2 regions of the Vallitalea okinawensis genome follow, and region 1 is predicted to be linked to the other one. Evidence: riboswitches for the same ligand, from Rfam matches in the RefSeq annotation. Region 1 holds a riboswitch; the other holds the start of a gene.

Region 1 (15,465 bases):
GGTGAGGTGGCAATGGACCTGTGGCAAAACCATGAAGAGATTGATCTCATTATTTTAGATGTCATGTTACCTAAATTAAATGGATGGCAAGTGTGTCAGAAAATAAAAGAAGAGAGTGATGTACCGATCCTTTTACTAACAGCTTGTAGTGAAGAAGAAGACAGGGTTATGGGATTTGACCTTGGAGCAGATCAATATATGGCAAAACCTTTTAGTAATAAAGAGCTCTTAGCACGTATCAAAAACATGCTAAAGCGAATCAAGAAACAGTCTTTAGAAGATCAACTAGAAGTTGCTGGACTTACGATCAATACCAAGGCACGCCAGGTTTTTTATGATAGTAAAGACTTAGAGTTTTCTAAAAGAGAGTATGACCTTTTATTATTTTTTATTAATCACCAAGATAAGGTTTTTAGCCGCCAACAGATTTTAGATCTTGTATGGGGCAAAGACTACGAAGGAGGAGAAAGAACTGTAGATACACATGTTAAATGCTTACGTAAGAAGTGCCCTTCATTAAAAGAAAAGTTAAGAACCATGCGTGGTTACGGTTATAAATTAGAGGTGTAATATGAAAATTACATTAAGGAAAAGAATCTTTATAGGCTATTTAGTCATATTAGGTATCACCTTGTTTGGAGGATACCTTATTTTGGATTTAGTATCTCAAACCTACTTTGAGCTACAAAAGACCAATCAAATAGTAGCCAAAGGCGATGAGCTAGCCAAGAATTATGATGAGTTAGATACTGAAGCTTTTATAGAATATTTAGAGCGTACAACTGCTTTTGATACGAGTAACTACATGATCATGAATAAGCGGAATGGAATTCTTTATTCCACCAGGCGGTATTCTATTTTCTCCCGAATTGATGTTGATAGAATTTTATCTTCTCATATGAATAAGCAACCAAAACTTAAGCAGGAGGAGGGAAGGGTTTGGGGAATAGCTGATTTAAACTTTGAAGATTATCAGTTATTAGTGTACTATAAAATCTTCAATGATGGTTACTCCTTACTAATAACTGAAACGTTGAAACCTATAGGGCAGACAGTAGCTATTATGCAACCTTTACTTCTAGGTATATTTCTCATTATGGCTTTAGCCATCATCATACTAACTTATTTCCTTGCCCGAAACATCACAAAGCCTATTGAAGAACTGACCAACATTACAGAGGCTATGTCTGATCTTAATTTTAAACTCAAGTATATGGGAAGTAGAGAAGATGAAATTGGTACACTTGGTAAAAGTGTCAATCAATTAGCCAGCGAACTGGAGCAGACTATTTTTAGACTGGAAGAAGAATTAGCCAAGGAAAAAAATTTAGATAAGATGCGAAAGCAATTTGTAGCCAAAGTGTCACATGAGTTGAAAACACCTTTAACTATTGCTAGTGGGTATATAGAAGCTATCGAGGATGGAGTACCTGAACAAGATGAATTGGAAGGGTTCTATACGATTATTAAAAAGGAAATACAACGAATGAGTACCATGGTAAAGGAATTATTGGATCTGGCTAGTCATCAATCAGGCAGTTTTCGCATGAAAAAAAGGGAAATGGACCTAGGAGTACTGCTTAATCAAATTTATAGCAAATTTAAAGAAACGATGAATCCAGCTATTCAATTTACTATTGACTTACCTAGAGAACCAATGCATATGGTAGGGGACCCTATTCGGCTAGAACAAGCAGTAAGTAATTTACTTAGCAATAGCTTGAAGCACGTTACAGAAAATGACCAGATATTTATTAGAGTAAAGCAAGAAGAAAGTGCTTATCAAGTAACTGTAGGCAATACAGGACCTAAGATTGAAGAAAAAGAAGTCGGTATGATCTGGGAAGCTTTCTATCAAAGCAAGGATAATAAAAAGAAAGGTTTGGGATTAGGACTGGCCATTACGAAAGAGATTATTTCGCAACATGGTGGTCAATGTTTTGCAAGGAATACGGCTGAAGGTGTTGAATTTGGATTTATGTTGCCCATCAATCATTAGTCAAACCTATATTGCTCTTAAGGAATCGCAATAATAAGAAGGTAGCATTGTGCTACCTTCTTATTATAGGATTGGTGAACGATTAATGAACTACAATATTAATTAATCATACTACGGGAATATACAAATCTAATTCACAATAATCATCTCTACAAATGCTCATATCAATGTATTCAAATTGATAATGGGTACTTCTATTTAAAGGTTTTTCTTTTAGTAAATAATCATCCTTAAAATTCCAGATATCAACTAGATGTCTCCAAGTTAATTCTTCTGGTGGAAAAAATCCAATCAATCGAAAAACTGAATAGTTGGATGCTGGTACAGTACAAGATTCAAAATCCTTAGGTAGTTCTTTCTGGTTATCTATCTCTAGACTAGTTAAGTAATATGTATATTCATTGCTAGTAGTATCCCAGTAGGTATAACCATAATAGATGTGTGGATTTATAGCATTCGTTAAATGTTGACGATGATTATAAAAAAAATCAATGGCTACATTAGTAGCTTTATAGTTTTTTTCATTTTCCCTTAGTTCTACTTTATTAAGTATGCCACCAAGTGTAAAAGATGGTCTAAAAATATGAAAAGGTTTGATAATAACAGAATTTTCAAGCTCAGTAAGTAAGGAGATATCTGCTTTGGGTGTAATATTGACAGACTTGGGGTTTTGCCTGAATTCAGATGGTGATAGGGAAAATTCTGTTTTAAATGCTCTTGTATAGGACTGTTCATATTTGAAACCAAACTTCTTTGACACTAGAGCCACTGTCTTATCAGAATTCACAAGTTCGTATAGGCTTTCGGTAAGTTTTCGTGATCGTGTATATTCGATTAACCCTTTTCCCGTTATGGATTTAAATAACCTTTGAAGGTGATATTTTGATAAATAAATATTAGCTGCAATATCATCTATGGAAAGAGGCTTATCTATGTTCCCATCTATAAATTCTATGGTGTTTTTCACATGTTCTTTAATATGCTTACTCTTCACTATCTCACTCCTGTAAAAACAGCATTTTATGTTAAAGCATTTGCTTCTATTTTATAGTATAATAGTAAAAAGTTAATTTGTAAAAGATTGTATATAAGAGAAGAAAGAATAATTGATTTGAGGATTTTTTAGTATATAAAATTGGGGGAAGAAAATGAAACAAAAATTTAAAAAGATAGCTTCTTTACTGGATGAAAAATATGGTGTAGACAAAAGAAAGACTTTAATGGAGGGGGTAGAAATAATCTTCAGAGATAATCCTAAAAGCACAGAAAATTGGATGAGGCAGTTTATAAATAAGCTTAATAATGAGTCTGATTGTGATTTGAAGACCATATTTGGTGATTATTGTCCTTGTAAGATTCAAAGAGATACCATTGAGAAGGCTAAAAAGATTTTAGCGTCTTCTTCAAGTATAAGAGATTTTGTAATAACAATGAATGAAAAGAGAGTTATCGGTAAGAAGATAAGGTATGACGAAGATAATCATATCATTTACATCACAAAATTATATGCATGTGATTGTGGGGGAGGTTATGATAAGGGGAACAGTGTAATAGCTCAACGATGTCATTGTGATCTAGTATATGCTACAGAAGAATACATAACAATGGATTATTGCTATTGTGCTGGCAAATTCTATGAACCATTATTCAAAGAACTATTTGGTAGCAACGTTATGATTAAGCCTGTGAAAACAGTATTAACTGGTCACCAAGAGTGTATCTTCGCAATACAGTTGTTAATGTGATGCATTTATTATCGGTTTACAGTAAGATCATAGTTTGAGTTTTCTATATGGGTACAACATAAATCATAAGGAGTTCTATAAATGAAGAAGGGAATGAAAAGGATGGATAATCATTATTACTATTCAGTTATTCAAAAAGGTATTAACATGTATTGGCGAACATTAGCTAGAGCAAGAGGCCTGACATTACATAACGATAACGAAGGAGTGGAGTGGGTATCTTCCAACGATGAAGATGGACCTGCCATGATCTTTAATATATTGATTGATTCTAATGACAGGGATAAAAAGGTGAATGATTTAATAGAAAAAATGGTGGAGGGATCTCTGCCGCCTAATATACTTATTACACCATGTTCAGCACCGGAAAATTTAGCTCACAATCTTGTCAGTAATGGATTTAAATTGGATGATGCATCTTTATGTATGGTGATGGATTTAAAGGAACAGTCTCAAGAGATAGCTGACCAATGGGTGGATGTCATGAAAGTAACAGATGAAATGATGTTGAAAAAGTGGGTTGACATTATTAATGTAGCCTTATTTGGTATTGAGATCATGAGCTTTGAGCAATTCTACGATATTTTTTCTGCAGATAATGTATGCTTAACGTTAGCTACCTATAAAGGGATTCCAGCTACTGTTTGCATGACAATTACTGATGGTGATATAGGAACAATAGAATTTGTTGCAACTTTGAAAGAATATAGAAAAAAGGGATTGGGTACAACTATTCTCAAAGCAGCTCTTAAAGATTTAGAAGAAAAGGGGATAAAATCAGCCACGTTGAGAGCTGCACCAGATGGAATCTCTCTATATAAAAAACTTGGATTCATAGAGTATTGTAAACGTATAATGGTAAGTGTTAAATAATGAAAGGATGCATTAGCATTTTTATAGAGATTAGAATTGGATTTGAGTTACATCAGTTAAAAAGCCCTCAGTACTTTAACTTAATGAGGGCTTTCAGTATATAGATTAAAATCCTCGCAATAGATCTTCAAGGGTATCTCTTTTTCTTATAAGTCTTGGATTACCTTCTAGGTCAATAAGAACCTCTGCAGGGCGTAATCGATTATTGTAATTAGAACTCATACAGTAACCGTAGGCACCAGCATCTAAAACACCGATGATGTCACCTTCCAAGATTTCTGGAAGCTTTCTTTGATTAGCGATGATGTCGCCGCTCTCACAAATGTTACCTACAATATTAACAACCTCTTCTTTACCAGATGCAGCTCCTTCTTCACGATAGATTTCAACATCATGATGTGAATCGTACATAACAGGGCGTTTCAGTACATTGAAGCCAAGATCTGTACCAACATACTTCATACCATAATTGTGTTTAACTGCATGAGCAGTACCGAGAAGAACACCACACTCAGCAGAAATGTAACGACCAGGTTCAACTTTAACAGTAATATCTTTACCGTATCGTTTCATCCAATCTTTGATCACTTCTTCTAAACGTGTACCAAGTTCATTAAGGTCTAAACGTCTCTCGCCGTATTGCTTACGGTAAGGTATACCAAATCCGCCACCAAAGTCCACAAACTCAAGATCAGCGAAGTTTTCTGCAATAGCTAAGACGCTTTTGATACCTTCAATGTATTTATAACTGTCCATAAATAAAGAGCCGATATGTTGGTTAATACCAATAAGTTTAAGATCATATTCTTCTAAAACTGCTTTTACATTGGGGATAAGCGCTGGATCTACACCGAATTTTGTCTTTTTACCACCGGTTACAACTTTTTCATGATGACCAGCACCTACACCTGGATTAAAACGGATACATACTTTACCTCCAGGATTAGTTTTACCGTATAGCTCTAGCTGTGATAGAGAATCCACACTAACAGTAATGTTTCGATCAATGGCATATTGCATTTCTTCAGCAGATACGTTATTGCTTATGTAAAGTATCTGATCAGGTGTAAAGCCAGCTTCTAATTCAACGAAGATTTCGCCAGGTGACATGGCATCAGCATTTAAACCTTCATCTCGAGCAACTTTTAATAGATGTAAATTACCGTTAGCTTTAACAGAGTAGTTAACAGTAAACTTATCATAGTTGATCAGGGATTTTAGCTCTTTACATCTTTCACGAAGAATGGCTTCATTATAGACATATAGAGGACTGCCGAATTCCTTAACTAGTTCAATCGGGGTTGTATTACCATAAAATTGGTTAGTATTTGTTACTTCATTAAAAGCGTATTGCATATGAGTTTACCTCCTTAAAATTTACCTTTGTTTAATCTTGCATGGTAATCAATTCTATTTCATTTATAAAAGCTTCACGTATGATATTGACTAGAGTACTATTTTTTGAATAAAGTGCTTCAAAGGAAGATATTAGTTTACCGGAAATGACTTCCTTTGTATCCACAATCATTTTGAAATTATCTTGGATCATATTTTTTGCCATATAGGTTGTTGAACTATAAGGAAAATCTTCATTTGTTATGATGACAACCTTTAAACCCCTCTCTTTAGCTCCCATTAATTCATCTGCAAATAAGTTAAGCTCTTCATGATCTGCAGAAATATAAATCCGCATTTCTGCTAAGTTAATCATGTTGATGATTTTATCATGAATATTCTTTTTACCTAATACAGTGATGTAAGGTTCATGGCAGATCGGGGAAAAGTCCAAGTGCTCATCAAGGTAGTTAATGGTTTTATCAAAATCTCTTTTAATATTACTTAATAACTCCTCTTTAGGAGTGGCGATATATTTAGTTTTTGAATGTTCAACAATCAAAGCACCACCTTTTTCTACGAGCGTAGATAGAGATGCGTAAGCGTTAGAGCGACTAATACCTGTCACTTTAGCCACTTCATAGCCGCTAAGTTCACCGTTTTGACACAAGGTTATGTAAATAATAGCCTCTTGCTTTGTGAAACCAATATTTTTTAATCCATGAATTAAGTCCATTTTATTACCTCTCAAATATAGTGGTTCTATTTAGAACTACTATATACTAAAATAATATATTTGTCAATGCTTAATGAGAAAGATTTTCAAATACTGCTATTAATAATATGATATAATAAGATTTAAGAAGATTACATATAGAAGGAATCAAAAACTACTTTACATATTTGAGTTTTTGGATATAATATGTATACAAGATGATTACCTTATCCAAAAGATCTATAGGATGGGGGTATAAAAAGGGGTAAAGGGAATGAAAAAACCATTATATGTTTTTGGCCATCAAAATCCAGACACGGATTCCATCTGCTCATCTATTGCCTATGCTAATTTAAAGAGGCAAATGGGTTATGATGAGGTTGTTGCGGCCAGATTAGGGGATGTTAATAAGGAAACAAAATTTGCACTTAATTATTTTAGGGTTGATGATCCCGTCTTAATTGAAACATTAAATCCACAAGTTAATGATCTCAATTTAGTGAATATACAAAGTTTAAAAGAAGACGATACCTTAAAAAAAGCTCTCAGTCTTATTATTTCACAGAAGGGTCATATTATACCTATCGTTGATGAGGATAATAAATTCACAGGCATTATCTCCATATCCGATATTGCACCTGCATATATGGGGTTAGCTGGAAAATCTTTATTAAATATTACAGAAACACCTTTTAAGAATATCAGAAATGTATTGGATGCTACGATTATAGTAGGTGATATTGAGGGTAAAGAAGTTGAAGGTAATGTCTATACAAGTGCGGAGCTACTGACAGATTTAGCTATTTCATCAAACGATGTTGTCATCTATACATTAGATGATGGTTTAGAGAAAAAAGTATATCAATCTGGAGCAGGTCTAATTATTGTAGCTGAAAGTTTGCACCAGCATCAAGCCATTAATATACCGGAGGATTATAATGGAGTTGTATTATCCGTTCAATATAGTATTTTTGAAATAATAAAACTCATGTCACAAGCCATACCTGTGAAAACCATGGTTAACACCAATATGTTAGAGTATTTTGATATGGATGATTATATTGATGAAGTTAAGGATAATATGTTGTCATCCAAACACCGCCGTTTTCCGGTGATTGATAAAGAGGGTTATGTTAAAGGAATTATCTCAAAGAGTAGTTTGCTTAAGATAAACCGTAAGAAAGTTATTCTTGTGGATCATAATGAAAAGGGGCAATCTGCTAAAGGGATAGAGGAAGCAGAGATCATTGAAATCATTGATCATCACCGTGTAGCGGATATTCATACCATGGCGCCTCTTTATTTCAGAGCGGAACCCCTAGGTTGTACAAGTACTATTATTGCAAAGATACATGAAGAAAGAGAGATACCATTTGATAAAAAACATGCTGGTATTATGTTAAGCGCCATTCTATCGGATACCTTATTATTTCATTCACCTACTTGCACAAATGAAGATAAACGTATTGCTCATAAGTTAGCGAACATTGCAGATGTGGATCTTCATAAGTATGGCATGGAGATGATTACTGCCGGCACCACTCTAGAGGGAGAATCTGCTGAAAGCTTAATCTTTAGGGATATGAAGAAGTTCTCACTTGGTAAATACAAAGTTGCCATTTCACAAATCAATACAACTGACTTTGAAGGTTTTAATTATGTCAAATCAGAAGTTGTAGATGAAATGGAGGACTTTGCTAAGAAAGACAAGGTTGACCTGGTTCTTATGATGGTAACCAATATTATTAGTGAAGGAACAGAACTTGTTGCAGTAGGGTCTGAAAGATGGATTGTTGAGAATGCCTTTGAGTTCCAAAGAAACGAAGTAAGTAAGTTCCTACCAAAGGTTTTTTCACGCAAAAAACAAGTTGTACCTGTCATTATGAATGCATCACGATTGTAGTGGAATATCAAACTTCATATAGAAATCTAAAGGGACTATCTCGGTGAGTAGTCCTTTTCTGCACTTCATTCAATTTCAGCTTAGATGAAACGAGTTGATGCCTTCAATAATAGACATACGGACATGTGTTTGGTATAATATGATTAAGTTATAGTCGGTTACGGAGGATGAGTCATGGATCTTTTTGAATATACAAGACAAAAGAGTTTAGAAAAGGAATCACCTTTAGCTGCAAGGATGCGACCTACTCAATTAGAAGAAGTAGTTGGGCAAGAGCATATTATTGGTGAAGGCACGTTATTGTACCGTGCTATTAAAGCTGATAAGTTAAGCTCCATTATATTTTATGGACCACCTGGAACAGGCAAGACCACATTAGCTAAGGTTATTGCCCATACTACAAAAGCGGATTTTAGACAATTGAATGCTACTATAGCTGGGAAGAAAGATATTAATAAAGTTATAGACGATGCCAAGACCACAATGGGTATGACAGGAAGAAAGACTATTTTATTTATAGACGAGATTCACCGTTTTAATAAAGCACAGCAGGATGCATTATTACCTTCTGTTGAAGATGGAACGATTATACTCATTGGTGCTACTACTGAGAATCCTTATTTTGAAGTGAATAGCGCACTACTATCAAGATCTAGGCTTTTTAGTTTGGAACCTTTAAATGATGTAGATATCAAAGCATTAGTGGAACGAGCTTTAAAGGATACGGAAAAGGGGTTAGGGAGTTTTAATGCTTCTATTACCCATGAAGCATTGGATTTCATTGCCAACGTTGCAGATGGTGATGCAAGGGCAGCATTGAATGCCATTGAATTAGGTGTTCTGACGACAGATAAAGATGAAGAAGGAAAAATTCTTATAACCTTAGAGATTGCGGAAGAGTGTATTCAGAAAAGAGCGGTACGTTATGATAAAGATGGTGATAACCATTACGATACGATCTCAGCGTTCATTAAGAGCATGCGAGGGTCTGACCCAGATGCAGCTATTTACTATCTAGCAAGGATGCTTTATGCTGGAGAAGATATTAAATTTATTGCACGTCGAATTGTTATATGCGCATCAGAAGATGTTGGTAATGCTGATCCAAGAGCTTTGCAAGTAGCTGTATCAGCAGTTCAAGCCGTCGATTTTATAGGGATGCCAGAAGCAAGGATTATTTTGTCTCAAGCTGTTGCATATGTAGCCAGTGCTCCTAAAAGTAATGCATCTTATGTAGCCATTAAACGTGCCTACAAAGATGTTGAAGATATAAAAGTGGTTACATTACCTAAACATTTAAAAGATACCCACTATTCAGGATCAAGAAAACTTGGTCATGTAGGGTATAAGTATGCTCATGATTATCCGGATCATTATGTGGTACAACAATATTTACCTGATGAAGTAGTAGGACGGCATTATTATGAGCCAGCGGACCAAGGTTATGAAAAAACTATTGGTGAGCGTCAGCATACAAGAAAGCAACGCCATGAAATTGAGGAAGAATCCTAAATAGTGAGGTGGAAGAATGCTAAAAGAGCTAAGGGTAACAACTAATAAAGAGACTGAATTTGTGGACATAACAAGAGAGGTGGCTAGGGTTGTTAATGAGTCAGGAATCGAAGAAGGGCTTTGTCAAATTTTTATCCCCCATACTACAGCTGGTGTGACTATTAATGAAAACGCTGATCCAGATGTCCAAAGGGACATGCTATATGAACTTAATAAGGTTATTCCATTTAATGATGGCTATCATCATATGGAAGGTAACTCAGCAGCGCATATTAAATCAAGTATGATGGGCTTTAATCAAACAGTTATCATTCATCATAATAAACTCTTATTAGGTACTTGGCAAGGTATCTATTTCTGCGAGTTTGATGGACCTAGAAACAGAAAAGTTTATATTAAAATTTTAGAAGGCTAGTAAATTAATTTGAAATTGAATTAATCTCTATTGTCCTATTGAATATTAAATAGACTAGGTGTATAATGAATGTGTCATGAATATAATTGAATAAAATAATCGACAGGGTGCCCTTCTAAGGGATAAAAGGGAAAACGGTTAGATGCCGTTGCAGCCCCCGCTACTGTATTGGGAGACGAAATCCATATAACCATTGGCAACTGCTGAGAAGGTTGGAGAGTAGATAAAGCCCAGAGCCAGGAAACCTGCCATGTCGACTGAAACTTTCGCCTTCGGAGGGAGAGGTAGAGAGGATTAAATGTTAACACATAACCTAGTTATACTGGTTAAAAGATGCACACTCCCTTAGGAGTGTGTTTTTTAGTGTAAGAAAGTGTGACGTGTCACTTTCCTAACGATACAAACTTCCAAAGGAAGACGTAGCGTAGCTACTTTTGCTCTATAATAAACTTCAATGAGCTGGGCTCCCCTCCATGCTTTCGGCATTAACAAATTGAAGATAAAGAAAGAAGGATGTATATGCAAACATTGGAGAAGGTTTTAAAAGGAATTCAACCCTTAGACCAACAAGTGCTAAAGGATGCTGAAAGTCGTGTTGATTTTTTAGCTAAACCCATTGGTAGTCTTGGCAAACTTGAAAAACTAGCCATTCAAGTGGCTGGTATAACAGGAAGTATCCATAATCAATTGGATAAAAAGTGTACTGTAGTTATGGCAGCGGACAATGGCGTGTGGGATGAAGGTATTGCCATTACACCTCAGCATATAACAGCTGTTCAAACCATTAGCATGCTCAAAGGGATAGCTGGTATAAGTGTTTTATCTAAACAAGCAGGTGCAGATTTGAGAGTCGTTGATATCGGTATTAAATCAGATGTTAACTACCCTGGACTTGTCCAAAGAAAGATTAGAAAAGGTACACGTAATTTGGCTATAGAGCCTGCTATGACTCATGATGAGGTTGTTAGAGCCATCGAAGTAGGTATTCATATTGTCAAAGATTTAGTTGACGAAGGGTATAAGATATTAGGAACAGGTGAGATGGGGATTGGTAATACCACAACAAGTGCAGCTATTGTAATGGCTTTATCAGGATGTTCTGCTGACTTAGCAGTTGGAAAAGGAGCGGGATTGACTGATGAGGGGCTGATCAACAAAAAAAGTATTATTACAAAGGCATTAAATTACCATAGCATTAACCCTTCTGACCCTATTGATGCGCTAGCGAAGGTGGGAGGATTAGATATTGCTGGTTTAGTAGGATGTTTTCTAGGAGCAGCATATTATAAAATCCCTATTGTCATTGACGGCGTTATTTCAGCAGCAGCGGCCTATACTGCATTTAAGATATCACCCATATCTAAAAATTATATGATACCATCCCATAGTTCATTAGAGCCTGCATATGAACGAATCATGAAAGAAATGGGTATGGAGCCGATGTTACTAATGGATATGCGCTTAGGTGAAGGAACGGGATGTCCCCTTGCCTTTTCTATAATAGATTCAGCTATGGCCATGATGGACCATATGGGGACATTCAAGGACATTGAGTTAGATACAGATTATTTAATTGATATAAGGTAGTAAAAACACTTAGTTAGTCTTCTATATTAAAAGATAGAAAGAAGATGTGAGGAAGAAAAGATGAAACATTTTATATTGACACTCCAATTTTTAACCCGTATACCTATACCCATTACCATTGAAGTAAAGGAAGATTCTTTTGCTAGAGGTGTTGCTTATTATCCACTGGTTGGAGGTATAATTGGTCTGATTAATGTTTTGGTTTTTCATTTGTTTCAACAGGTAACAACAGATTATATTGCTATTGCTATGGTTTTATTGGCGAATACTATGGTGACGGGAGCTTTTCATCTAGATGGGCTTGCTGACACCTGTGATGGTATTTATTCCAGTCGTACGAAGGATAGAATGCTAGAAATTATGAAAGATAGTCGAGTGGGTACCAATGGTGTACTGGCAATTATCTTTGACTTAGGGCTAAGATTTATATGTTTATATGCTTTACTGGAAGTTGATATCCTATGGGCCTTATTATTAGCACCTATTGGAGCTAAGACTTGCGTAGCTCTACTACTGGGTATATCTAAGTATGCCAGAAAAGAAGGTTTAGCGTCCATGTATCTTAATCATATGACGAGATGGCCTGTTATCATTGCATTAATTCTAGGTGGAAGCATCTTTTTTATTTCATTAAAATGGAATGGCTTGGTCATCTTATGCATCATGTTAGTCTTGTCATACCTCTATAGAAACTATATCTATAAAAAGATTGATGGTATGACTGGAGATACCTTAGGAGCAGCAAATGAATTGCTAGAAATCCTTTGTTTCATTCTCATGATTGTAATTATAGCAAGGTAACCTTAAGTCAATATATCTGGTAGGTGAATTATGCTAAATATCTATTTTGTTAGACATGGTGAAAGTGAGCTCAATGAATCTGGTGTTTATTATGGTCACACAGATTGTAACTTGACTTTAAAAGGTATCCAACAAGCCGATGAAGTCAAAGGAAAACTAAATGATAAAGTCTTTTCAAAGACTTTCAGTAGTCCTTTGAAGAGAGCTTATGACACAGCTACAATAATCCTCGGTCATCAGAAAAAGAGTATAATAGATTCTAGGATTATGGAAATGAATTTTGGTCAGTGGGAAAACTTGAATTATAAAGCCATTGAAAAGGACTATCCTGAGCATTGGGTTCAATTTTGTAATGACTATGAAGCTACAGCCCCCCCTGGAGGAGAATGTCTCCTAAACGTTTATGATCGCATTAAGGATTTCATAGATGATTTAATGTCAGCAGAGGAAAAAGGTAATATTTTGATTGTATCACATCAAGGGTGTTTACGTCTCATGTTATCCTATTTGTTAGGAATGGAAGCTAAAGGGTTTTGGCATTTTGGTTTCAGGCAAGGGTGTTATAGCGAATTGCAAATAGATGAGGTTGGTCACTGTACTGTTATGAGTATTAATAAATAAGAAGCTGTATAATTAGTAAGTTGAATATACTTATTCATAAAATCTGATTAAGCACAGCTAATTACTATATAGAAGGAAGAAAAATATGTATGACCATGGTGCAAATATATATGCTTATAAAAAAAAGCTTTTAGATTATAGCTCAAATATTAATCCATTAGGTATTCCAGATTCATTTAAAGAAGCTCTTATACAGGGGATATATGAATTTGAAAGATATCCAGATTATCGTTATCATGAATTAAAGAAGGCTTTAAGTTCTTATTTAGAAGTTGATTCAAAGGATATACTAGTGGACAACGGTTCTGTTGAACTTATCCATAAGGTGATACAGTGTGGTTTTCATAAAGTGGTTACATTAGCACCCACTTTTTCGGAATATGAAAAAGCTGCTGTTAAGGCAGGGGTTCCCTTTGAGGTAATACCTTTAACCAAAGGAATAGAAGGAAATCATAGCTATTATGATCTTGATGACGAGAAACTTATAGAACGAGTAGAAAAAGAGACGTTGGTTATCATTTGTAATCCCAATAACCCAACGGGTAATTTACTATCTAAGGATAGGTTAGAGAATTTAATAGCTCATATTACAAAAAAAGGCGGATATTTGCTGGTTGATGAGGCTTTTATCGAATTATCACTAAACCCTCAAGCAACCCTTATGAAGAATTACAAGCAGTATAAGCGTTTAATTATTAGTCGTGCAGCAACAAAATACTTTGGATTACCAGGTATACGGCTAGGGTATATGATCACCAGTAATGAAAGGCTTTTAAATAAATTAGCTGCCGGGATTGGTCCGTGGCAAGTGAATACAGCAGCAGAGTTGGCAAAGGTTATTTTTAAAGACAGAGACTATATGATTAGAACTAACGAAACTATCAGTAAGGAGATCCCCTATTGCTACAGGGTACTTCAAAAAATAAATGGTATTAAAGTGTATAAATCCAGCACTATTTTTCATCTCGTTGAGCTAGAGAATGATTTTGATGCTTATAGATTAAAAGAAAATCTTATCGAGGCAGGTTATCTTATTCGCACACCTGATGGTTTTCGCGATCTGTCTCAACAGTATTTTAGAATAGCAGTAAAAGGTTCTACTCATAACATTCAATTTTTAAAAGTTTTAGAGAGAGAGGTAAGCAAATGAAGTTAAAAAGTTTATTTATATCAATAATGATACTCATATTGATGTTAACATTTGTAGGATGCAGTAGTGACAACGAGAGTGTGGGTGAGGACGCCTATCAAAATAGTAATCAAATAGTTAAGGAGACTGAAGAGGAGCCTGTAATAGAAGAAGTAACTGAAGAATCATCTGAAAATACAAGCATTACATATCCACTAACAGTTGAAACTATGGGTGGTCAATTTACCATTGAAAAAGAACCTATGTCAATTGTTTCTGTTGCTCCCAATATTACAGAAGCCTTATATGCGATTGGTGCCGCTGATAAAGTGATTGGACGTACATCCTTCTGTAATTATCCAGCAGAAGTTATGGGGGTACCTGAAATAGGTTCGTTAATGGAACCTAATATTGAATTGATTATTGAGTTAGATCCAGACATCGTTATTGTATCAACTCATTTTTCTGAAGAGGCTGCCAACCAGTTAAATAATGCTGGCGTTCAGACTATTGCTTTATACGAGCCTGAAAGCTTTGAAGGAGTATACTCTATTATTGAGAAATTAGGTCTTGTTACAAATCGTAAGATTGAAGCTGAAGCCGTAGTTAAAGGGATGCAAGATTCAGTAGAAGACACTACGTCTGCATTAGCTAATATAGAAGAAAAACCGTCTGTCTATTATGTTGTTTCATATGGTGATATGGGTGATTATACAGCAACGGGTGAAACTTTTGTTAGCCAAATGATTGAGTTAGCTGGAGGAAATAATGTTGCAAAAGATGCGACGGGCTGGGCATATAGTGCTGAAAAATTAGTAGAGGATGATCCA
Region 2 (15,465 bases), on a different contig from region 1:
GATTGAGACGTCGCCAATAGTCACAAATCCTAACTGCTTGCCTTCTTCTAAGTGTGTAACTAATTCATTGATATTCTTATCCCATTGTTCAAAAAGCACCTTTTTATCCGTTATCATTGGGAAATACATCTCAATTATATCTTGATTAGCAAGATAAGACTCAATAGCACGATATGCTTGACTCCTCTTACCTCTCATGCTCAATGGAACGATAATAGCATCGCATTTTTCGATAGTTTTAACAGCTTTTATTGTAATTTCTTCTGGATCTCCTGATCCAACACCTATACCGTATAATTTCCCACTCATCATATGCCTCCTTAAAGCTTAACCCAACTAGCCTTTCTCTATCACTACCTGGACCATGGATATCTTTTCGGCTGTTGCTTCTAAATAATAATATTAATTCATATTTTGTAAGTATTTAAGAAGCTCATAGATCTCATTAAATACTTTGGGATACTTAATAGCTGGTCGCTCTACGAGTATCGTCTTAACACCACACGCCTGCGCTGCTTCAATTTTCTCCTTTGCTCCACCAATCTCTCCACTGTCCTTAGTAATAATTGTTTTAATATTAAACTGTTTATACAATGCCATATTGAGCTCCTTAGAAAAAGGACCTTGCATTGCAATTATCTGTCCTAACTTAATTCCTAAGTCTAAACACTCTTTAATGACTTCTGGTTGTGGCAATATTCTAACAAACAACCTATCCAACGGTATGCTCATGACTAATTTCTCTAACCTTCTACTTCCAATAGTTGATAAAACATTACCTTGTTCAAGTGAGGCAACTTTTGCGGCTTCCAAATAATCTTGAACTGCCACAATTTTATCCATTGAAAGTTCTTGAAGAATTGAAGGTCTTTCGTAACGAAGATAGAGAATGTTCAGCTCCTTTGCTACATTTAAAGCTAAATGACTTATTGCTTCGGCATAAGGATGGGTCGCATCAACAATCACCGAAATCTCGTACTGTTGAACTACACTGTGTAATGCTCCCTCATCTAACTTTCCACAAAGAACTTCCAAGCCATTTTCTCTTAATAACTGACTCCCATAGTTGCTTGTAGCTGTTGCAATAACCTTTAAATGACTATTCTTTAGTTCTGTGCCTATTGCCCTTGCATCAGAGGTTCCTGCTAATAAGAGAATCATATATGATAACCTCGAGGTGTAATGAATAAATTGTTAGAGATAAAAGAGCAACTATTACCGATTATAACAATACTATTCATGTCCACCCATTCATCATTGAAATCTTTCAAGGTTGATAAAAACAACTCTTCCTTCTCTCTTCCTGCATGCTTGACAATTCCTACTGGCGTATTAAGTTGTTTATGCTTTGCTATGATGTCACGAGCTCTTTTCAATAGATGAGGTCGTCCGTTACTTCTTGGATTATAAAGTGCTATTACAAAATCTCCAGCTGCTGCATGTTCTAACCTCTTTTCAATGGTTTCCCATGGGGTCAGTAAGTTACTTAGACTAATGATTGCAGTATCATGCATTAACGGTGCCCCCAAAGCTGCAGCACCTAAATTCATAGCAGTGATTCCTGGAATTACTTCCACATCAACATCCGGGAATTTTTCTGCTTTTAATTGAAGGATGGGACCAGCCATACCATAAACACCAGCATCACCACTACTGATCATAGCAACCTTTTTACCTTCTCGGGCACATTCCAACGCCTTAGTGCATCGTTCAATTTCCTTTTTCATACCTGTACTGAAAATCTCTTGATCCTCTATCAAATCTTCTATATATTGGATGTAACGTTTATAACCAACGATCATGTCACATGTCTGTATGACTTCAATAGCTTTCAAAGTCAACGACTTCCTATCCCCAGAACCAATCCCCACGATATAAAGTTTATTCTTCATGTTAGACCTCCATATAAAGTGTCAAATTTCATTTGCTATGCTCACTCCTGACGTGTAAGACCCAATGTCTTTCCAATAGTTGTATGAATAACTCTATTTAATTGATACATTTCCCAATTCAATACCAAAAGCTTATTTGGGGGGCTATGGAGCAGTGAGCCATGGATGGTGAACCCAACTGTCTAAGACATGGACATCTTTTCAGTTGGCGTAATAGTACCCCATATAAGCTTGACTCAATTTAAATTTCTATTGAATACGCCCTCTCTTTAACCAACGCAAAAGTAATCCCATCATAACTCTCTTTACCTACAATAACCTCTGGCTCCGTTGCCCCTAGATAAGCTGCCGGTTCACATACAGCCCCTACCCCAAGTACATTTTTAACAAAAGGTGATTCCTCGAATAAATGAATTACCCTAGAGATTTCATCTACACCATAAGTTATGAAAGGAATATTATACTCCCTAGTTAATTCAATAATTCCTTGTTCATCTGCTTTGAGATCAATACTGACCACCTTAGTAATAGAAGACATACTTAAACCCTTTTGTCCAAGAAAGTCTTTTAGTGCTGTATCAATTTTAGCTTTTTCTACACCACGTCTACACCCTATTCCTAATATAAGGCTAGGTGGTCGTAATATTAAGGCTTCCTCATCAATATTGAATACACGTTCTGAAATGATAACCTTACTTTCAAAAGCCTTTAAGTCATCAATATGCTCAACAAGTTTAATGGAATTAGGAAGCTGGGTAGGAAGATCAACAGAACTGTATAACCCCACTTTTTTATTTTCCAATAAACCAGAAGAGATTTCCTTCAAGTAATGGAAATTCTCAATTTTGCACTTATTTTGTTTAGCAATAACGTCAAAAGAAAGGACTCCTTGAACATCAGTTGCAGTTGTTATCACTGGCTGTGCATCAATTAAGTCAGATACCTTTATAGCCCAGTCATTGGCTCCGCCCAAATGTCCAGAGAGTAATGGAATAACAAAGTTACCACCTTGATCAAGTACTAGTACTGCAGGATCAACAGCTTTATTCTCCAGTAACCCATCTATAGATCTAACGACTATTCCTGTCGCCATGATCATGATGAACACATGATAATCCTTCCAATTTTCAGTTAAACTCTGCTTTAAGCTACCAACTATAGGATGGTACTTTTCATTAGCATGCCTTTCTGAAACAAATAGATAGCAATCTTCTAACTGGTCTATTATTTTTTCAGCTAATTTTATTCCTGGTTGAGTCAATGCATAAATTGCTATCATCCTTCACTTTTCCTGTACTCATGGGTAAAGTTTTTATCATAAAGCTTTGAAAGCTCGTAATCATCTCCTAAAAAATCACCAACTAAAATTTGAGCTGTCTTAGTAATATTGGCTACCTTTACTTTCTCAGAGATAGTGCTGAGATTCCCTAAAACGATTATTTCATCTGGCCAACTGGCTCGTTGGACAACAGCAACAGGTGTATGCACTGGATAATGAGTCTTTAGATCCTCAACTACTTCATCGATCATACCCACACTTAGAAAAATAGCCATTGAAGCTTGATGAGCAGCTAAAAGTTTAAGATCTTCTTTCTCTGGTACAGGAGTCCTACCAGCTTTGCGGGTCAATATAACTGTTTGTGATACTCCAGGCAAAGTGAATTCTTTATCAAGAGAGGCTGCTGCTGCAACAAAAGAGCTCACTCCTGGTATCACTTCGTAGTTTATATTTTCATCTTTTAATCGATCCATCTGTTCACGGATAGCGCCATAGATACTAGGGTCTCCTGTATGTACTCTAGCAATTATTTTATCCTTTTCTTTCTCCTTTACCATCACGTCAATAACCTCATCCAAGTGCATGCCTGCACTGTTATAAACAATACTATCTGCTTTTCGCCATTGCAAAACTTCTTTATTGACAAGAGATCCTGCATATATGAGAATGTCTGCACTTTCAATAATACTCTTTCCTTTTAACGTCATGTATTCTGGTTCGCCAGGTCCTGCACCTATAAAGTAAACTTTCATTTTTTTCACTCCTTATCAGCCCAAATAATATGAACGGGGTTAAGTGGTGAATAATAATGTCCCGTCCCCAGTCGTTTTAATCTCTTTATATCAACGGAAATACTGCTTGGGTTAAACCCTTTGTCATTTAATACTTTCATAGCGTCTTGATAAGTTTCTAATAGTATAGCATTGATTACTATCCTTCCACCCGGCTTCAATACTTGAGACGCCCAAGATAATATAGCTGCTAATTCTTTTCCGGCACCGCCGATAAAAATTCGATCTACATCATAAATCTGACGAATAATCTCTTCAGCTTGCCCTTTTATAACTTCTATATTACTACACCCAAATTTTTTACAATTTTCATGGATAAGCTTTATAGCTTCATCCTTTTTTTCAATAGCAAGGACTTTTCCAGAAGGCAAGTAACGACTAGCTTGGACAGAAACAGAACCCGTTCCTGCTCCAATATCAACTAAGGTAAGTTCATCCTTTAATTTTAATTTCGCTATTGATAATTCGCGTATTTCTTCTTTTGTCATCGGAACCTCACCACGAATGAAATCACGATCTTCTATATTTAAATAATTATTATTCATCATAAATCACCATCACATTCAAAGGGCTAAAAGACTTGTCAATCCATTCTTCTAATACTACTTTTGTAATACATTCATCATCATAAGACAAATTTTCCCCCACTAAAATACGTTTATGTTTTATAGAGGCATTTTGTAAGCGCTTTACAATAGCATTGGGATGATTAATAGCGTCAGTAAATAAAGCTACTTTTTCATGGGCACCTACTATTTCTTCTAATTTTAATAATTCTCTACCATGTAAACTCGTTATATAGCTTTCGTGCCATGGAATAATCCCCTTTGCAAAGAGATATTGAACAGCAGATATCCCTGGATAAACTTCTAAAATATTCGAAGGAAAATAGTTCATTAGTGTCTGAGTAAAACTATATAGCCCGGGGTCTCCAGATACAAGAATTGTAATTTTTTTATCGGCATATTCATTTTTGATGGTTTCTACAATACCTTGGATATCTTTTGTTATAGGAACTTTGATTCCGGTAAATGTTTTAAATAGCTCTAGATGCCTAAGACCACCTATCAACATATCTGCATCTCCTACTAGTCGATGTACAAGAGGCAAAATATAATCTGGATGACCAGGTCCCATTCCACAAACATTAATCTTATTCATTTTTCATCTCCTTTATCATTTGCTCGGCACTTTTATCCCGGTATAGTTCACCAGTGCTTCTTGAAAAAATAACCGTCCCTACATTTACTTCTTCATGACAATAAGAGGTTGCTCTACTTGTGACCCCTTCAGCTATTTTTTTATAGAGATTTTGTATCTCATTAAATTCCTGTTTGACTAAGATCTCAATTGCCGCAACTGTTGTTGATGCTTCAAGCAACTCCTGTAATAGTTGCTGATCTCCACCTAATAAAGCAACATACGCAATCATTAACTCGATACGACAATCCGCTTGTCTACTATGAGTCTGAAAGATGCCACCAGAAACTTTTATGAATTTACCTAAGTCTCCAACCATCAAAACTTCTTTAACTTTTAATCTCTCACATTGTTCCAGCATATAACCAACAAAATTACTCATCTTTATGATAGGCCATCTATTCATACCTAAAATATCTTGGCAGAAATCATAACCATAGTTACCTGGTACTAAAATCACTTTTGAATGACCGTTTTTCACATACATTTCTAGTTCAATACGCAAGGATTCTTTATAGGCATCCTCTGACATAGGTTTTACTATGCCAGTTGTTCCTAGGACAGAAATGCCACCGATAATACCTAACTTTGAATTCAAAGTCTTCTTAGCTAACCTTTCACCCTCAGGCGCATAGATGGTGACAATAATTCCCTCTCCTTCTGGTAGTAGCTTTTTACATGCGTCTTTGATCATCTGATATGGTACTGGGTTAATAGCATGCTTCCCTAATTCAACAGGTAACCCTTTCTTGGTGACCATACCAATACCTTGACCACCTTTAATAATAATTTCTTGACTATCATTTCTCTCTACCTTGGCATAGATTTCAATACCATTGGTGATGTCTGGATCATCACCTGCATCTTTCACAACACAACAGCTTACATAGTCCTTCCCCATTTTTATATTACTTATTGGGATGACAAGCTTCTTACCGATTGGCAAATCAACACGACAGTATTCTAATCGACTTTTTGAGAGCAACATTTCCAAGGCAGCTTTTGCTGCAGCTGTGGCACAGGTACCTGTAGTAATCCCGTTTCTTAATTTCTTACCACCTACATAGGTATATCCTAATAATTGCTCCAGTCCATCCATCTACCGCTCACCAATCATGTATAGTATTGCATTGACAATTGCAGCTGCTACATTACTGCCACCCTTACGGCTAAGTGTAGTAATGTGGGGTACTTCATGTCTTGCCAATAGCTCTTTAGACTCTTTAGCTCCAACAAATCCCACAGGTACGCCTACTATCCCTTGTGGAAATGCTTTCTTTTGCTCTGTTAATTCTAAAAGACGTACAAGAGCAGTTGGTGCATTACCAAATACAAACAGGGCTTCGTCAAAGGTATTAACTGCTTTATCTATAGCTTTTACAGATCGTGTCATCCCAGTCTCTCTTGCCACTTTACGGACATCTTCATCCCCTACAAAACAATGGATTTCACATCCAAATTGGCTTAAAGTTCTTTTATTAATCCCTGCTTTAACCATATTAGTATCCGTAATAATAGGCAATCCTTTTTTGATAGCCTCACTAAAAGCCTGGATAAAATCATGATTCATTCGAATAAAATTCTCATAGTCAAAATCAGCAGTAGTATGTATAACCCTTTTAACAATCTGTAATTCTTGTTTCGTAAATGATTCAGGCGATTTCATTTCAGCTTCAATTATAGACATGCTGTTGTTTTCAATGTTCATCGGGCGTTTATAAAAGTCTTGGTAGTTCATTTTCCTTCCTCCTAAGTCTGGTTATTTTTAAAAATAAAAAAACTGGTCAATGACCAGTTATGTATATGAATGGATTATAGAAAATCTTTTCAATTCATAGACCTAACTTCCCACCGAAGTATTGCTAACAGTTAGGATAAGGCAGGTCTCCTGGCTTCGATTCAACTTACTCCCAACCTTCCCAAAACAAAAGCTTCAGTGGTATTTGGTTTCATCCTCGTTACAGTAGCGGGGGCTGCGTCGGTTTCTCACCGATCTTCCCTTTTCATCCATCTTCTCTTTTGATGTTATCCATTAGCATTTCATCAAATGATTAGAAGATTAGAACCCGATCCTTTTATTCAGTTACTTATAATTATAATTCGTTACAAGTAAAAGTCAATGCTTTTTTTGATACTCCTCTTTCTTTCAGTCTTTAAGAGGTTTTTTTAGAATACTTTACTGATAGTTAACTGTCCTATGGCACTTAATAGAATGAATAACCTGTCGAAAATATCTCGTTGACAAAACTTCTTTCGGTATGCTAAATTGAAGAAGTACAATTGAATGTTAAGAAATAATAAGTTAAAGGAAGTTCGGTGTAAATCCAACGCAGCCACCGCTACTGTGATAACTACCTATGTACATTGCCACTGATTAATAAGTTTCTTACTTATATTGGGAAGGCGTCCATAGGGTTTGATGTTTAAGCCAGGAGACTTACTTATTGTTTATAACATTCCATATTTCGGATGGGAATTATGGAATATTCTTTCACCCCCATCCTTAAAGTAACACAGAAAATATTCTGTCTTTTAAGGAGGTTGATCATTATGATCAAGAAAAATTTAAGTTTCTATTTACTATTATCACTGTTTTTTCTATTGGCTCTGTTTACACCTGAGCGTATCTATGCTATGCATATCATGGAAGGCTATTTACCTCCAGGTTGGTGCATTTTTTGGTCCCTTGTATCTCTACCATTCTTTATTTTAGGTATTTTAAAAATCAAACAATTGATTGCAGACCATCAAGAAAACTTGATGCTAATCGGTGTTGGTGGTGCATTCTCCTTTGTCCTATCTGCTCTCAAGTTGCCTTCCTTGACAGGAAGTACCTCCCATGCAACAGGTATTGGTTTAGGTGCTATTCTTTTTGGTCCATTTGTTATGACCGTTGTTGGTTCCATCGTACTTCTTTTTCAAGCCTTATTATTAGCTCATGGCGGTATTACTACTTTAGGCGCCAATGTCTTTTCAATGGCAGTTGTGGGATCCTTGGTAGCTTACGGTATTTACGCAGGGTGCAAGAAACTAAATATATCATTGAAAATATCAGTGTTTTTAGCTGCCTCACTTGGAGACTTAGCAACCTATATGGTTACATCAGGGCAACTTGCACTTGCTTTTCCTGATGCTAATAGTGGCTTCATTGGTGCATTCACTAAATTTATGTCCATTTTTGCTATAACTCAAATTCCTCTAGCAATTGCAGAGGGTATATTAACTGTACTGATTATAGATATACTCTATAAATACAATAAGGAAAACTTACATATCTTTCAAAAGTCAAACATAAGAAAGGGTGTGAACTAAAATGAAGAAAAACATTTTCCTCCTACTTATTGTTTTACTATTGGTCATCGTACCTTTTTATATACAAGAAAATGCGGAGTTCGCTGGTGCTGATTCCCAAGCTGAAGAAGCTATCATAGAAATGAATCCTAACTACACACCTTGGTTTGAGTCAATTTATGAACCTGCAAGCGGGGAAATCGAAACTTTACTATTTTCTCTTCAAGCGGCACTTGGAGCTGCTTTCATAGGCTATTATATTGGATATAAAAAAGGTAAGTCAGGTAATACAAGATGATCATCGATAACATTGCACAGGAGAGCCCTTTAAAAGGGCTTCATCCTGTCGAAAAAATCATTGGCTGCATACTAACATTAACTACATTACTCGTACTTAAAGAGATAAGATCACATCTTTTAGCAATTGTTCTTTTGAATATGTTTTTACTTTTTATAGCAAAAATTAACTGGAAAACACTAAGCCTTATGCTACTTGCTTTTTTGCCATTTCTTTTGTTTGGTGCTTTATCCATTGCTTTAACACTATCCGTTGATTCTGGCATAACGGTAAACATAACATCAGCGAGTTTAAACCAAGGCATATTCATTTTTTTTAGAAGTTTCTCCTGTCTCTTATGTATGTATTCTCTCGTATTGACGACACCTATTCAGCAAGTCATTTGGGGATTAAGGAAGTTAAAATGTCCAACAATAATATGTGAAATGATGTTAATTATTTATAAGTATATCTTTATTCTTGCTGAAACTTCAAAAAAAATATACCTTTCTCAACATGCAAGACTTGGTTACAAAGGTTATAAACAAAGTTTACGTTCCTTTGCTGCATTACTTTCGGCTTTATTCATAAAGTCTCTTGATTACGGTAGAAAATTATTTACTTCATTAGAATCAAGAGGCTATGTTGGTACTTTGCACACAGTTGCTACGTACCCTCCTGTTAAAATCAGTCATTTACTAAGCATCTTAATCATCAATTTAATCATTTTATTCTTTGGCTATTAATGGTAAGCCACTATTATTAAGGATACTTGTTTAGAAAGAAGGTCATTTATGTGTCAATCACTTTACCAGATACAGTCACTTGACTATCGTTATTCCAATGGAACAATGGCTTTAAGAAACATCAATGTAACAATTCATAAAAATCAGCGTGTTGCCTTAGTTGGCAGTAATGGAGCAGGTAAGTCTACCTTCATACAGCATTTAAATGGTCTTCTGAAACCGACAAAAGGAAGGATTTATTTTGAAGGTAACCCCATAGATTATCATAGAAAAAACCTCAATCAAATTCGTCAAAAAGTAGGTATCGTACTACAGGATCCAGATGCCCACCTTTTTTCACCTGACGTATTAGATGAGTTAATATTCGGTCCCATCAATTTTGGTATGGAAAAAGATGAAGCAATAAAAAATGCTTATCAAATTATGGATAATCTAGGTTTAAAACATTTAATTGAGCAACCTACACATCATTTAAGTTATGGACAGAAGAAACAAGTGAGCATTGCATCAATCTTGGTAAGTAAGCCAGATGTCATTATATTAGATGAACCAATGGCTGGGCTTGACCCATATAATCGTCAGTTAGTCATGAGATCTTTAGATCATTTATATCAACAAGGTATTACGATCGTATTATCAACCCATGATGTCAACTTAGCTTATGAATGGGCAGAAGAAGTCATCGCTTTTTCTAATGGACATTGTATTGGTCAGGGAGACCCTATTACTATCTTCTCTAATGAGATACTATTAAAAGAGGCGCACTTAGCCTGTCCTATGGTTCTTGACCTTTATAATAATCTTCCAGATAAGCTTAAAAAACAAATTCCAAGAAATCATGAGCAACTAAAATTACTTCTGCAAAATGCTTAATGAGATGTAATATTCTTAGATACGGGATTAAAATATATTTTATTATTGTGAACTGAAAGGATTTGAATCAATGAAAAATGCAATTGTCGTTGTTAGTTTTGGTTCCAGTATGGAACATGTTATAAACACATATATACAGCCAGTTGAAAAAGCTATTAAAGCTGAATTTACAGATGCCCATGTCATCAGAGCTTTTACCTCAACCTTCATTCGCAAGAGATTAGGGAATAAAGGTGTTCATATTCTGTCTCCTGAAGAAGCTATTGAAAAACTCATTTCTGAAGGTTTTGATACCATTAGACTACAACCCCTCCATATCATTCCAGGTTATGAATATGAGAAAATTGAAGAGGCATACAGAGCTTATAAAGATCAAGTAAAACTCTACCTTTCTCAACCATTACTTTTCTCAAGTGATGATTATAGTCGTGTTGTCAATGCCATTAAACCCCACTTACCAGAATTATCTTCTGAAGAAGCTTTATTATTTATGGGTCATGGAACTAATCATCCTGCAAATGCAACTTATTTTTGTATGGATCATCATTTTAAAAAGATTCACCCCAATATTTTTATGTCAAACATAGAGGGCATCCCTCTCTTAGAAGAAACCATTCATCTCTTAAAGGAGAAAGGTATAAAAAAAGTAAACATTATGCCTTTTCTATTAGTAGCAGGAGATCATGCTCATAATGATATGGCTTCTGATGAACCGGATTCATGGAAAAGCCAGTTACTTCGTGAAGATTTTGAAGTTGAAGTGATCATGACAGGATTAGGCTCTTTTCCTAGCATTCATAAAATATTTGTAGAGAAATTAAGGAGTACTTATGAATAATGGTTGTTTTAGCATTTAAAAATTATACTGAGCAAAAGTAATTTAGTCTCGCTCAGTAACTTGTTTTCAAGAGAAGAAGAAAAGAAGGACATGGTAAGTAAAATATTATACTTATTATGTCCTTCTTCAAATTTAACCTAAATGGTCTTTTATATTATTACGTAAAGCTACTGCTTCTTTTGGATTTCTCCCTTTTGAAGAAACTGCAATCTGATAATCATCAGCTTCAATTAAAGCCCCAAATCTAATATTACAATCGTCAGGTGAAGTGATGTTGTTGACTAAAATATGGTACTTCATACAAAACTCAGCTATTACCTTGTTAAATGCCTCATCATTTGTTGCAGCTATAACTAGGTACGCCTCCTTGAGGGTATCCATTTTAAAGTCATTCTCAATAATTTTTTTACTCGGAAGAACTTCTCTAATCCTAGATTCTTTCACTTCCTTTGTAAATACCTTTACATCCGCTCCATATTTCTGCAAGGTTCTTATTTTACGATAAGCTATGTGTCCTGCACCAATAACTATACACGGCATCTTCTCTAATTTTAAGAATAGAGGAAAATAATCATGCATCTCATCAACTTCTTTCACTTATTGCTTTAAAAGCCTTATCAATAGCACTTAATGTCAACTCTAAATCCTCTTCCATATGAGCACTGGATACAAAATGAGCTTCAAACTTGGAAGGAGGTACCATTATCCCTTCTTCAAGCATCACATGGAAGTAAAGATTATAGTTTTCTGTTGAAGTAGCCAAAACATCATTTAGAGATGTCACGCTATCACTTATTGTGAAGAAAAGCGTGAACAGTGATCCTAATTGATTGATACAGATAGATACGTCATATGCTTTTGCAATCTCTTTAATTTTCTTAACAAGATTCTTAGTACGTTTCTCAAGAGTTTGATATAAGTCGTGGTTTTCTTGTAAAGTTGTAAGAGTTTCTAACCCAGCGCATACGGATATCGGATTGCCAGACAAAGTACCAGCATGATATACATCGCCAACTGGCGCAATGTGATCCATTAATTCCTTCTTACCACCAAAAGCACCTACAGGGAATCCACCACCAATTATCTTACCTAATGTAGTTAAATCTGGTATGACCCCATACCTTTCTTGGGCACCCCCTAAACTTAATCTAAAACCACTGATGACTTCATCAAAGATTAGAAGAACACCGTATTGATCACATAGATCTCTTAGACCTACCAAATATTCTTTTTCTGTGCAGATTAATCCCATATTAGCAGGTACTGGCTCAAGGATAATACAGGCAATATCTTGATTTTCTTGTAAAGCATTCTTTACTGCATCTATTTCTCCAAAAGGAAGTACAAGGGTATCTTTCATTGTTCCTTCAGTAATACCATTACTATCTTGGTGACCTGAAGTCAGTAATCCAGATCCAGCTTTGACTAATAAAGAATCACTATGCCCATGATAGCAGCCATCAAACTTAATGATTTTATTTCTTTTTGTCACTGCTCTAGCAAGGCGAATAGCTGACATAGTAGCTTCAGTACCCGATGTGGTTAAACGAACCTTCTCTACGGATGGAACCAATTCAACTACTTTTTTAGCTAATTCAATTTCTCCCTTAGTGGGTAACCCAAATGAGCTCCCCTCATCCAGTTGTTCTTTAACTCGATTAAGTACTTGATCTGGATTATGTCCCAAAATCATAGGCCCCCATGAACCTATATAATCAATATAAACACGGTCATCTTCATCGACAAGCTTGCTACCTTTAGCGCTCTTTATAAATACGGGATACTCTTTACCAACAGCTTGAAATGCTCTGACTGGACTATTTACACCACCAGGTATGATGCGTCCAGCTTCTTCAAATAATCCTTTTGATCGGCTCATCTTAACACTCCTTCAAATATTCCGCTATATCTAAAGCAAAATAAGTAATGATAATATCTGCACCAGCTCTTTTAAAACCGTACATGGTTTCCATCACAATTTTCTTTTCATCAATCCAACCATTTTGAGCTGCAGCTTTAATCATGGCATATTCACCACTTACATGATAACATGCGATAGGTACGGGATAACGATCTGATAAATCCTTGATGATATCCATATAAGCACCAGCAGGTTTTATTATGAGAAAATCGGCTCCTTCTTTTAAATCTTCTTCAGCTTCAATAAGGTATTCTTTTTGACGTCTGAAGTCCATCTGATATGCTCTCCTGTCTCCAAAACTAGGAGCAGAATCTGCTGCATCTCTAAAAGGTCCATAGAAAGATGATGCGTACTTAACACTATAAGCCATGATAGGTACATGTTGATAGCCTTCTTGATCCAATAAAGATCTAATAGCTTGTACACGTCCATCCATCATATCAGATGGTGCTACAATATCAGCACCTGCTTTGGTATGAGATAAGGCTACCTTGGATAAATAGCCAATGGTAATATCATTGTTCACATCACCATTTTCCTCCAAGATACCGCAATGACCATGGGATGTATATTCACACATACATACATCAGTGATTACTAAAATATCGTAATGTTTCTTAATGTATCTAATAGCTTTTTGTATGATACCATCATCATTATATGCTTCTTTTCCCATTTCATCTTTAACAGCAGGGATACCAAATAGGATAACGGCTCCAATCCCTGCTTCTACCACGTTATTCATTATTTCATTTAAGCTCTTCATTGTATAACGAAATTGACCTGGCATTGATGGAATTTCTTTTTTATAAAAGTCTCCTTCATCAATAAAGATGGGATACACTAAGTCCTTTGCAGTTAAGTGAACATCTTGTAACAGATGTCGCATACCTTCACTTCTCCTTAACGATCTTGTTCGTTTAAACATGTCATTGCCTCCAATAATCCTTCTACAGTATATTCCTTAGCTTCAATAGCTACCTTTAACCCATGCGCAACAATCCGCTGGCTTGTTTTAGGTCCGATTGAAGCGTAGTGTAGATGTTCTAAACCGGAATAGTCACCTTTCAAACAATTATGAAAAGACTCTACAGATGAACCACTTAAGAAAGTGACTATATCCATATCTTTTAAGATCTCTATCATTTCATCTCGCGTATATTCGATTGCACTAGTAGTGTGACTAGTGATTACATGAACCGTCTTGCCATAAGCTTCTTGAAAATTTACTTTATGAAGTGGAGACTGATCTGATGTAATCACTAATATCTCCTCATTGCTATTAGATGCTTTTATTGTTTCTTTAATTAATACATCTGAAACATATACTTCTGGCATTATATCTGGAGTTATTCGATACTTTAGTAGAGCTTCTTTTGTCTTTATACCTACTGCCCCAATTTTCTTGTCTCCTAAAATCCGAACATCAGTAATTTGATGGAAGAAGCTATGGACACCATTAGGACTATTAAACAAAATGTATTTGTATTGATTTAACTGGATTTCAGGTAAGCTATAGGTAATATCCAATAAAGGTAAGTGAATACCCTCACCACCAAAATCGTATACTCCTTGAATTAATGATTGTTCTTGCCCTTTTGCTCTAGTAACCAATACCTTTTTACCATAAAGAGGTAGTTTTGAGAACCAACCAAAATCATTTCTTAGATCAACAACTTCACCAATAACAATAACAGCTGGGGGTTCCACTTCTTCCACCTTAGCAATATTGATAATAGTATCTAAAGTACCTGTTATTGTTCTTTGCTTTGTCCTTCCACCTTTTTCAACAAGTGCAATGGGTGTCTGTTTATCCTTCCCAGCCTTTATTAGTCCATTGACAATTTTGTCAAGATTACCAACCCCCATGAGAAAAATAAGAGTTCCCTCTAAAGGGGCTATAGCCTCAAAATCCAGCATCATGGATGGCTTACTAAAATGAGCAGTAAACACGTGAAAAGAACGACTGATACCGCGATGGGTAACAGGTATTCCAGCATATTCTGGAGCTGCTAATGATGAACTTATACCTGGTACCATTTCAAAAGGAATTCCCTCATCGATTAAAGCCCCAATTTCTTCCCCCCCTCGTCCAAAAACAAATGAATCTCCGCCCTTTAATCGGACGACTACGGCATGTTCTTTTGCTTTATCAACCAATGTTTTATTGATACGCTCTTGTAACGTTCCACCTTCTGTATTCCCTTTGCCTAAGTAGATTAATTCTGTTTTTTCTTTACAATAGTTAAGAAGCATAGGATCAATTAGTCGGTCATAGATAACACAATCTGCTTTTTCTAATAAACTTTTACCTCTAACTGTAATCAGTTGATATTGGCCGCACCCAGCCCCAACAA

The links. A riboswitch is a leader RNA that binds a small molecule or an ion and turns the genes downstream of it on or off. The one in region 1 is predicted to bind cobalamin.
Region 2: it holds a riboswitch for cobalamin, as region 1 does, so the genes downstream of both, C1Y58_RS05600 (energy-coupling factor ABC transporter permease) here and cobT (nicotinate-nucleotide--dimethylbenzimidazole phosphoribosyltransferase) in region 1, are expected to answer to the same signal.

Annotation. Positions count from the first base shown of each region.
Region 1 is NZ_PQDH01000015.1:52,154-67,618, forward strand. Features, by position in the region: gene C1Y58_RS23825 (response regulator transcription factor) at 1-570, shown strand, start outside; gene C1Y58_RS23830 (sensor histidine kinase) at 572-1,999, shown strand; gene C1Y58_RS23835 (helix-turn-helix domain-containing protein) at 2,106-2,993, opposite strand; gene C1Y58_RS23840 (hypothetical protein) at 3,148-3,744, shown strand; gene C1Y58_RS23845 (GNAT family N-acetyltransferase) at 3,826-4,617, shown strand; gene lysA (diaminopimelate decarboxylase) at 4,723-5,973, opposite strand; gene C1Y58_RS23855 (TrmB family transcriptional regulator) at 6,005-6,688, opposite strand; gene C1Y58_RS23860 (putative manganese-dependent inorganic diphosphatase) at 6,942-8,570, shown strand; gene C1Y58_RS23865 (replication-associated recombination protein A) at 8,745-10,082, shown strand; gene C1Y58_RS23870 (secondary thiamine-phosphate synthase enzyme YjbQ) at 10,099-10,497, shown strand; cobalamin riboswitch at 10,586-10,764, shown strand; gene cobT (nicotinate-nucleotide--dimethylbenzimidazole phosphoribosyltransferase) at 11,017-12,084, shown strand; gene cobS (adenosylcobinamide-GDP ribazoletransferase) at 12,145-12,885, shown strand; gene cobC (alpha-ribazole phosphatase) at 12,916-13,506, shown strand; gene C1Y58_RS23890 (pyridoxal phosphate-dependent aminotransferase) at 13,592-14,656, shown strand; gene C1Y58_RS23895 (ABC transporter substrate-binding protein) at 14,653-15,465, shown strand, end outside.
Region 2 is NZ_PQDH01000002.1:81,638-97,102, forward strand. Features, by position in the region: gene cobI (precorrin-2 C(20)-methyltransferase) at 1-309, opposite strand, end outside; gene C1Y58_RS05560 (cobalt-precorrin-6A reductase) at 403-1,161, opposite strand; gene cobJ (precorrin-3B C(17)-methyltransferase) at 1,158-1,892, opposite strand; gene C1Y58_RS05570 (cobalt-precorrin 5A hydrolase) at 2,134-3,171, opposite strand; gene cobM (precorrin-4 C(11)-methyltransferase) at 3,168-3,923, opposite strand; gene cbiT (precorrin-6Y C5,15-methyltransferase (decarboxylating) subunit CbiT) at 3,929-4,450, opposite strand; gene cbiE (precorrin-6y C5,15-methyltransferase (decarboxylating) subunit CbiE) at 4,500-5,123, opposite strand; gene cbiD (cobalt-precorrin-5B (C(1))-methyltransferase CbiD) at 5,116-6,261, opposite strand; gene C1Y58_RS05595 (precorrin-8X methylmutase) at 6,262-6,900, opposite strand; cobalamin riboswitch at 7,024-7,212, opposite strand; cobalamin riboswitch at 7,445-7,621, shown strand; gene C1Y58_RS05600 (energy-coupling factor ABC transporter permease) at 7,716-8,474, shown strand; gene C1Y58_RS05605 (energy-coupling factor ABC transporter substrate-binding protein) at 8,476-8,751, shown strand; gene cbiQ (cobalt ECF transporter T component CbiQ) at 8,748-9,476, shown strand; gene C1Y58_RS05615 (energy-coupling factor ABC transporter ATP-binding protein) at 9,525-10,349, shown strand; gene C1Y58_RS05620 (sirohydrochlorin cobaltochelatase) at 10,420-11,187, shown strand; gene C1Y58_RS05625 (precorrin-2 dehydrogenase/sirohydrochlorin ferrochelatase family protein) at 11,320-11,766, opposite strand; gene hemL (glutamate-1-semialdehyde 2,1-aminomutase) at 11,771-13,066, opposite strand; gene hemB (porphobilinogen synthase) at 13,068-14,036, opposite strand; gene cobA (uroporphyrinogen-III C-methyltransferase) at 14,012-15,465, opposite strand, start outside.